2 regions of the Janthinobacterium sp. FW305-128 genome follow, and region 2 is predicted to be linked to the other one. Evidence: predicted binding sites of a transcription regulator. Region 2 holds the regulator's gene; the other holds the start of a gene.

Region 1 (4,555 bases), on a different contig from region 2:
TTTTGCGCGCCCCATCCGCGACCTGCGGCAAGCGTTCGAGGCCGCCTCGCACGGCAATCTGGCGCCGCGTTTTCACGCCAGCGGCAAGCGCGGCGATGAATTGACGGACCTGGGCCGCGATTTCGACCGCATGACGGGCCGCTTGCGCAGCCTCATGGATAGCCAGACACGTCTGCTGCATGACGTCTCGCACGAGTTGCGCTCGCCGCTGGCACGCCTGCAGGCCGCCATCGGCCTGGCGCACCAGCAGCCGGAAAAGATGGCCGCCTCGATGCAGCGCATCGAACGCGAAAGCGAACGCATGGATAAACTGATCGGTGAACTGCTGACGCTGTCACGGCTGGAAGCCGGCGCCGGGCAAACGGGAGCCGGGCACATGCACAGCGAAGACGTCAGCATCGCCGACCTCGTGCACGACATCGTGGACGACGCCCGCTATGAGGCGCGGGCACGCCAGTTGAACGTCGAACTGGCGGGCGATGCGGCCATGCCCGACGCCAGCGTCACGGGCCAGCCAGAATTGCTGGCGCGCGCCGTGGAAAACGTGGTGCGCAACGCCGTCAAGCACAGCCCCGATGGCGGCACGGTGGAAGTGGAACTGTCGCGCATGTCCGACTGGCTGCGCATCGCCGTGCTGGACCGGGGCCCCGGCGTGGCTGGCGCGGACCTGGCGCGCATTTTTGAACCGTTCTTCCGCGCCAGTAATACCCAGCACAGCACGGATGGACACGGCCTGGGCCTGGCTATCGCCCGGCACGTCATCAATGCCCATGGCGGCCGCATCGGGGCCAGCTTGCGCAGCGGTGGCGGCTTGTGCGTGGAAATGTTGTTGCCTGTCAAAACGCCAGGCTGACCTTCCGGCGAGCCTGGCGCGTGGATGTGTTGTTACGCCTGCGTATCGATGATGCTGCCCAGGGTCGACGCGCTTGACCTGGCGGGACTCGCCACGGTCTCGGCACTGCTGGCCGATTGGGATTCGCCTTGCGCCGCCTTCTGCGCGGCCGCCGCCTGTAGCTGGGCAATTTGCGCCTGCAAGGCCTGGATTTGCTGCGCCAGCTGCTGCTGCAGCTTTTGCGACGCGTCCGTCTGCTCGCCCTTCTGCGACTCCGTCAACTGTTTTTGCGCCGCCGTGATCTGCTTTTGCAGCGCCGCGATCTGCGCACTGCTGCCCGCACTGGCGCTGCCGGCCGCGCCGACTGCGCTGCCGGAACCGATTGCCGCTACCATATTGCCTCCCTGATTATTCAACACCTTATTATCGGCGCGCAAGGTACTCAATACAGGGCGGCAAGTGTAAAGGCGGGTAAAGCCATGTAAAGACGCCGCGCGCACCATCCGATTGCACGCCAGCAAGAAAAACTGGCACACTGGCGCTTCCTGCCTTGACCACGATCCATGATGATGACGCCCCTGCTGCCCGCCCTGCCCGACCTCGTGCCCCGCCAACGCTGCGGCGTGATCGAGTTTCCCGTCCACCACATGCGTGGTGGCACATCGACGGGCCTGGTCTTGCACGGGACCTGCGTGCCGGCCGAGCAAACGCTGCGCGAGGAATTGCTGCGCCACCTGATGGGCGTGCCCCAGTCCGGCCGGCAGCCGGGCAACCGGCAAATCACGGGCCTGGGTCGGGGCACGCCCACCAGCAATAAAGTCTTCCTCGCCGAGGTGGAACAGCATGCGGGCCAGCCGCGCCTGGTCAGCACCCTGGCCCAGCTGGCTGGCGAACACGGCGATATCGACTGGAGCGTGAACTGCGGCAATATGTCGTCCGCCCTGCAACTGTGGGGACTCGACAGCGGCGTGATCGAGGCACTGGCCATCGGCGCGCACGATATCGATATCCGCAACACCAACACGGGCGTCATCACCACCTCGCGCATGGCGCGCGAACGCGACGGCAGCTTTACGGCCGCCAGCATTCCTGGCGTGACCGGCAGCTTCCCCCGCGTGGACCTGTTCCTGCGGCAGCCGGCCGGCGCCAAGACGGGAAAATTATTACCAACAGGCAATGCGCAGGATGTAGTGCACGGTTATGTGGTCTCGTGCGTGGATGTGGCCGTGCCCATGGTCATCGCGCCAGCGAGCCAGTTCGGCAAGACGGCGCACGAGTCCATCGCGGAACTGGAAGCGGATACGGCTTTCATGCAGGCGATCCGCCAGGTGTGGAGCGCGGCGGGACTGCTGATGGGCTTGCGCAAGCGCGATGGCGGGTTGATGACGTTGGCGGAACTGGAACGCAGCGAAACCATCCCCAAGTTCTGCATCGTGGGGCCGGCGGCGGGAGAGGGAAATATTGCGGTGCGTTACTTTACGCCGCAATCGGGCCACGCCTCGCTGGCCGTCTCGGGCGGCTGCTGCCTGGCGGCCGCTTGCCTGATACCGGGCACGGTGGCGCATGCGCTGGCGCGCGGCGTGCCGCCAGTCAAGCAAGCGGAAACAGAGATGGAACTGGGCCTAGCCAACCCGGCCGGCATCCTGGACACCACCATCGTGGCGCGCCAGGACGGGGTGACGGGCAACATCGCCATCGACGGCGCGGCCTACCGGCGCAGCGCGCAAATCTTGCTGCGCGGCCATGTTCCCCTGTACCAGCCGTCAACCGCGCTGAAGGCGTGGCTGCTGAAACAGATTTAAAGCAGGACTGGCGCCCTGCCCGTTCCAGCAATCAATCAGGTCTTCGGCAATGTCACGCCGACCTGGCCCTGGTATTTGCCGCCGCGGTCCTTGTACGAGGTTTCGCACACTTCGTCGGATTCGAAGAACAGCACTTGCGCCACGCCTTCGTTGGCGTAGATTTTCGCCGGCAACGGTGTCGTATTCGAAAACTCCAGGGTCACATAGCCTTCCCATTCCGGTTCGAACGGGGTGACGTTGACGATGATGCCGCAGCGCGCATACGTGCTCTTGCCCAGGCAAATCGTCAAGACGTTGCGGGGAATGCGGAAATATTCCACGGTACGGGCCAGCGCGAAGGAATTGGGCGGGATGATGCAATAGCCCTTGCCCGACACGTCGACGAAGTTATTCGCGTCAAAATCCTTGGGATCGACGATGGTGGTGTTGATGTTGGTAAACAACTTGAACTCGTCGGCGCAACGGATGTCATAGCCATAGCTGGAGGTGCCGTAGGAAACGATGCGGTTGCCGTCGCGTTCCTTGACCTGGCCCGGTTCGAACGGCTCGATCATGCCCGTTGTTTCCGCCATGCGGCGTATCCATTTATCGCTTTTAATCGTCATCGCAGCAGTATCTTTCTAGAATATCGAATGGCTGGGGCGGCGCGCCAGGTGCAGGCGCGGCCCGAATGGCAGGATTTTACGCGAAAATCCGCCGCTGTTGGCCCCCATCCCCTGAAAATCCTTGGCGGAAGGCTATTGTTTCGCCAGCAATGCCGTGATCATCTCGCGCACCACTTGCGCCGTCAGTTCCGGGTTTTCCATGGGAAACAGATGGCCGCCCGGCACCTGGCGGAAAAACTTGCCGACCAGCTTGCGCGTGGCCGTCAAGCCCGCCTGGCGGCATTCCACCGATTCCGTGCCGCCGATAAAACCGATGGGCACGGGCAAACCATCCTTGACGAGGCCGCCGATATGGTGCGGCAAGCTGCGGTAGACCTGCGTTTCCACTTCGCGCGTAAACCGCAGCTGCACCCCGTCCGGATGGGGAGCCAGGCCGCTGTCGATGTAATCGCGCAAGACTTGCGGCGCCCAGATGGCGAACATGTCCTTGGCCGCGAAGTGTTCATATGCGGCTTGCGCATCGGGCCACAGCTTGCGCCGCCTGGCGGAAAAACGCGAGGGGGAAAACCGCTCGCCCAGCGCCGTGTTGCGCGCCAGGCGCACCAGCAAGGCGCGCCAGCCCGCCACCACGGGCGAATCGAGCAAGACCACGCAACGCACAAGGTCGGGCCGCTGCTTGGCCACCATCACGCTGAGCATGCCGCCCAGCGAATGGCCGACGAGGATCACGGGCGCGCTGTAGCGGCGTTCCAGGTCGTCGATGTACTCGCGCACCAGCTCGGGCCAGCCCGTGCTGACGGGGTAATCCGGATCGTGCGCATGCATGTCGAGCGCCTGCACGGTGTAGTGCTGGCCCAGCAAGCCGAACAGCTTGCGGTAGGTGCCGGCAGGGTAACTGTTGGCGTGGGCAAAGTGCAGTTGCGGGAGGGTCATCGTGGGACGAGGCCGGTGAATGCGATAGGCAATTGTAATGGCATGCCGGCAAGACGGATCAGAGGAAGACCTCTAATTTGCGGGCTGGCAGCGGGCGCGCTGGCGCCATGCCGGGCACGAACGAGGCCAGTACGTCGCCCAGCTCGGCGTTGGAATCGACCACGCAAAAAGCATCGTCAAACGCATGGTGACGGTTCATGGGATTGCGCACGACGATGCATTCCAGCCCGGCCGCCCTGGCGGCGCGCAAGCCGCGCGGCGAGTCTTCCACGGCCACGCAGTCGGCGGCGGCCAGGCCCAGGCGCTGCAAGCCCAGCTGGTAGCCGTCGGGCGCCGGCTTGCTCTCGCCATACATTTCGCGCGTCAGCACGAAGTCGAAGTGG
Region 2 (4,555 bases):
AAGCCCTTGACCACGGTCACGCTCTTGCCGCCGCGGCCCTTGGTCTGGCGCGACACGCGCACCACGCCATCGCCCGCCGGCGCCGTCTTGGCTTGCGCCTTGCACGCGCATTGCGCCAGCGGCTGGCGGCAGGCGGGACACATGCGGCCCGTTTCAGTGGAATAGACGAGACCGCCCAGGGAGCTGCTTTTCATGATGGAGAGATAATAGGTAGAAATAAAGGAAAGATGGCCGCGCTTGTAGCAAGCGGCGGCGTTCAGTTGGCGGGAACCGGTGCCGGCGCCACAGGCGCCGTCGGCACTTCCGTCACCGTTTCCGGGATTCCCGAGAGGATCGTCACGGCGACCCGGCGGTTGCGCGCGCGCCCTTCCGGGGTTTCGTTGGGCGCCACGGGGATATTGTCGGCGTGGCCCACCGCCGTCAGGCGCGACGCCTGCACGCCGCTGGCGATGAACAGGCGCACCACGGCGCTGGCGCGCGCGGCCGACAATTCCCAGTTCGAGGCAAAATTGGAATTGCTGATCGGCTGCACATCCGTATGCCCTTCCACCTGCACGTCGTGCGTATCATCCTTGAGCAGCACGGCGACGGCGCGCAGGGCCTGGTCCGATTCCGCCGTCAGGCGCGCCGCGCCCGGGTCGAACAACACGCTGGCATTGATTTCCACGCTCACGCCGCGGCTCGTCTGCGTGACCCGCACCTTGCCTTCCTTGACCAGCGGCGCCAGAGTGGACGTCAAGTCCTGCGCCAGGCGCGTCATGTGTTCGCGCTCGCGGCGGATGGCTTCCGTGCGGCGTTTCAGGGCGGGATTCGGCAACGGGATCGCCTGCGGCGCTTCCATGATGATGGGCGGCGCGCCCTTTTCCAGACTGAAGGCCTGGCCGATGGCGTTCTGGAAGACGCGGTACTTGCCTTCGTTGACTTGCGAAATCGCGTACATCACGACGAAGAACGCGAACAGCAAAGTGATGAAGTCGGCGTACGAAATCAGCCAGCGGTCCTGGTTGTCCGGTTCCTCGTCATACTTCCTGCGCGCGCGCCGCATCATGGTCAGTGCTCGTGCAGCAGGCTGGACACGCGCTCTTCGATGATGCGCGTATGGTCGCCCGTGGCGATGTCGTACAGCACGGCGGCCGTGATTTCATACTGCAGCACGCGGCGCGAGACGATGGCCTTGAGTTTATTGGCCACCGGCAGGAACAGCAGATTGGCCAGTCCCACGCCATAAATCGTCGAGACGAAGGCCACGGCGATGCCGCTGCCCAGTTTGCTCGGGTCGGTGAGGTTTTCCATCACGTGGATCAGACCCAGCACGGCACCCAGGATGCCGATGGTGGGCGAATAGCCGGCCGCCGATTCCCACACCTTGACGGCCTGGCGCTCGGCCATTTCGTAGGCGGAAATTTCCACGTCGAGCAGCTGGCGCAGCTTGTCGGGCGCGATGCCGTCGACGATCATGCGCAAGCCCTTGGCGTTGAAGCGGTCGGCCGTGTTTTCCATCAGCCGCTCGAGCGCCAGCGGACCGTCGCGGCGCGCCGTCAGGCTCCATTGCCCGATATCGCGCGCCAGCGCGGCGCGCGTGTCGGCAGGCGGCAGGAAGACCCAGCGCAGCATTTCCAGGCCGCGGACAAAAGTGCGCAACCGCGTTTGCAGCAGCACGGCGCCGAAGGTGCCGATGATGACGATGGCAAAGGCGGCCGGCTGCAGCAGGGAGGCCATCTTGCCGCCTTCCAGTGCCTGGCCGACCAGCAGGCCCGCCAGCGCCAGCGCCAGCCCGATTACGCTGGACCAGTCCACGCCTGCTCCCTCAAGGTTGCGCGCAGGCGCGCGACGGCCTGGGTATGCAGCTGCGAGACGCGCGATTCGGATACGCCCATCACCGCGCCGATCTCCTTCAGGTTCAGCTCTTCTTCGTAATACAGGCCCATGAGTATTTTCTCGCGTGGTGGCAGCGCGTCGATGGCATCGATCACGGATTGCCGGAAATCGGTATCGAGCAGGGAACGCAAGGGGTCGCTGTCCTCGTCCACGCAGTGGCGGTCGAGGAAGCTGTCATTGCCGTCCGGGTCATGAAAGTCTTCGTAGTACACGAGCTGGTGGCCGCCGCCGTCGCCCAGCATTTCCTGGTAGTCGGCCAGCGACATCTTGAGCAGTTTCGCCACTTCCGATTCCGTCGGCGGATGGCCGAGGCGCTGCTGCAAGGTGCTCATCGCCTCCTCGATCTTGCGCATGTTCTGGCGCATGCTGCGCGGCAGCCAGTCGCTGGTGCGCAATTCGTCGAGCATGGCGCCGCGGATGCGCAGCACGGCATACGTCTCGAACTGCGCGCCATGCGTCTCTTCATAGCGGCTAATGGCATCGAGCAGGCCGATCATGCCGGCCTGGATCAGGTCATCGACCTCGACCGAAGGCGGCAATTTCGCCTTCATATGGTGCGCCAGACGCTTCACCAGCGGAATGTGCTCCGTCAGCAAATAGTCCTTGTTCGATTTCCCTTTGACCGTGTACATAGGCTGCTTATTGTTTTCTCATCTTATCTGGTGCTGCGGTTCGATTCAGGCGCTGAACTGGTGCGGGCTCCCCGTCTGGTACAAGGTGCCGCCAAGCACCGGCGCCGCCGAACGGGCCAGCCGCTCGGCCAGTCCGCGAAACGCCACCGAGGCGCCCGCCAGCGGAAACGCATCGACCACGCTGCGGCCCAGGCGCGCCGCGCGGTGCAGATATTCATCGGCAGGCACCGACCCCATCGAGGTCAGCTTCACGGCCAGGTAGCGGCTCGCCGCCTGTGCCATATTATCGTATACCACTTTTGCCTCGGATTCGGAAGCGCCCGTGACGAGAATGCCGAACGGACGGCGTCCCAGTTCCTGGCTCAGGCGCTTGATCAGGCAGTACGCCGCCTTGATCGAGGTGGCGCTGGTCGACACTTGCACCACGATATCCGACGAGGCCATCAAGGGCACGGGGAAGCAATCGCCCTCGTCGGCCACGACGCCGTCGACCAGCACGATGCCGCTCTGGCGCGCCAGCACCTCGAAAGTCTTGCCCAGGCGGCGCAATTCGTCCTCGCCCGCATAGTCCATGCTGTCCATCAGGTGGTTGCGCGCGCCCAGGCTGGCCACGCCGAAGCCTTGCGGCACCTGATGGATGACCTGGTTCAGGCCGCACTGCTGGCGCGCCACGTCGCGCAGGCTGGCGCCGTGCGCCAGTCCCAGCCGTGCAGCCACGCCATCGCTGCCGCCGCTGGCGTCAAGCAGCAGCACGTCATTGCCGCCATAGGCGAGCGAAGCGCCCAGGTTGACCAGCATGGCGCCCTTGTCGTCCTGCGGCGTGGCCGAGAGGAACGTCATGACGCGCGGCTGCGGGCCGGCCAGCATGCGGCGCAAGCCCTCGGCCTGGTCGAAATCGAAATTAGCCAAGGTGCACCCCGCGCGCTTCATTGTTGCGGGCGGCCGCCTGCGCCATCAGGAGCGGCAGTTCGGCGTCGGAAAACTGCGTGGCCGCCGAGTCGCGCTTGAGCTTGAAGGCGCGGTCGATCAGGTAGCCGCGGTCGGCCAGGTACAGGTCTTCCGGCACGCGCTGGCCGTTCGACACATAAAACAGGTTCAGCTTCTGGCGGATCACCACGTCGAGCACGTTGCCGATCGACGCCGCTTCATCGAGCTTGGTCATGATGCAGCCGGCCAGGCCGCTGCCTTGATACGCGCGCACCACTTCGTTCAGCGTTTCCTGCGTCGCCGTGGAGTTCAGGCACAGCAAACGCTTCACGTCGGCGCCGGCGCCCGACAGCATGGCCACCTGTTCCGTCACCATCTGGTCGCGCTGGCTCACGCCCACGGTATCGATCAGCACCGTGTGCTTGTTCTTGAGTTCCTTCAGGGCGATGCGCAAGTCCGCTTCGTCCTTCACCGAATGCACCATCACGCCGAGGATCTTGCCGTAGATGCGCAGCTGTTCGTGCGCGCCGATACGGTAGGCGTCCGTGGTGATCAGGGCCAGCTTTTCCGGGCCGTGGCGCATCACGCAGCGGGCCGCCAGCTTGGCCGTGCTGGTGGTCTTGCCGACACCGGTCGGGCCGACCAGCGCGAACACGCCGCCCTGCTCCAGCATGGCGTCTTCATTGGCGACCGTGTTCAGGTTGCGGCTCAGGACAGTCTTGATCCAGCGCATGCTTTGCGCACCGTCGAGGCCGGCGGGCAGCTTGTCGATCAGGTAGCGCGCCAGGCTGGCCGAGAAGCCGGCCGCCAGCATTTCGCGCAGCACGACGGCTTTTTGCGGCTCGCGCTGCTGCGTCGAACCCCACGAAATTTCCGCCAGCTGGGTTTCCATCATGCCGCGCATGGCGCGGATTTCATTCATCATGCCGCTCATCTCGGCGGCGGCGTTTTCCTTGACGTGCGCCAGCGCGCTGGCCATCATCTGCTGCATGCGGGCCATGTCCACTGGCTCGCCGGCTGCCTGGCGCGGCGCGGCAGGACGTGGCGCGGCCGGGCGCTGGGCCGGGGCGGCCGGACGTTGCGGCGTGGCGAACTGGGTCTGCAACTGGGGGCGGGGC

Evidence for each region. Region 2 encodes FliA, which starts transcription of late flagellar genes. Its sites were predicted from a motif close to CTAAAGTTTNNNNNNNNNNNGCCGNTA; they were not measured.
Region 1: IGS60_RS26890 (FlxA-like family protein) is a predicted target of FliA. The motif match lies at 1,257-1,283, and genes of this name have one in related genera.

What each region holds. Positions count from the first base shown of each region.
Region 1 covers NZ_JACYMK010000016.1:40,462-45,016, forward strand. The annotation lists gene IGS60_RS26885 (cell wall metabolism sensor histidine kinase WalK) at 1-853, shown strand, start outside; gene IGS60_RS26890 (FlxA-like family protein) at 886-1,227, opposite strand; gene IGS60_RS26895 (PrpF domain-containing protein) at 1,396-2,634, shown strand; gene dcd (dCTP deaminase) at 2,670-3,239, opposite strand; gene IGS60_RS26905 (alpha/beta fold hydrolase) at 3,372-4,172, opposite strand; gene IGS60_RS26910 (HAD family phosphatase) at 4,231-4,555, opposite strand, start outside.
Region 2 covers NZ_JACYMK010000001.1:969,680-974,234, reverse strand. The annotation lists gene IGS60_RS04410 (translation initiation factor Sui1) at 1-194, opposite strand, end outside; gene motD (flagellar motor protein MotD) at 257-1,045, opposite strand; gene IGS60_RS04400 (flagellar motor protein) at 1,051-1,797, opposite strand; gene IGS60_RS04395 (RNA polymerase sigma factor FliA) at 1,779-2,510, opposite strand; gene IGS60_RS04390 (antiactivator of flagellar biosynthesis FleN protein) at 2,556-3,419, opposite strand; gene flhF (flagellar biosynthesis protein FlhF) at 3,412-4,555, opposite strand, start outside.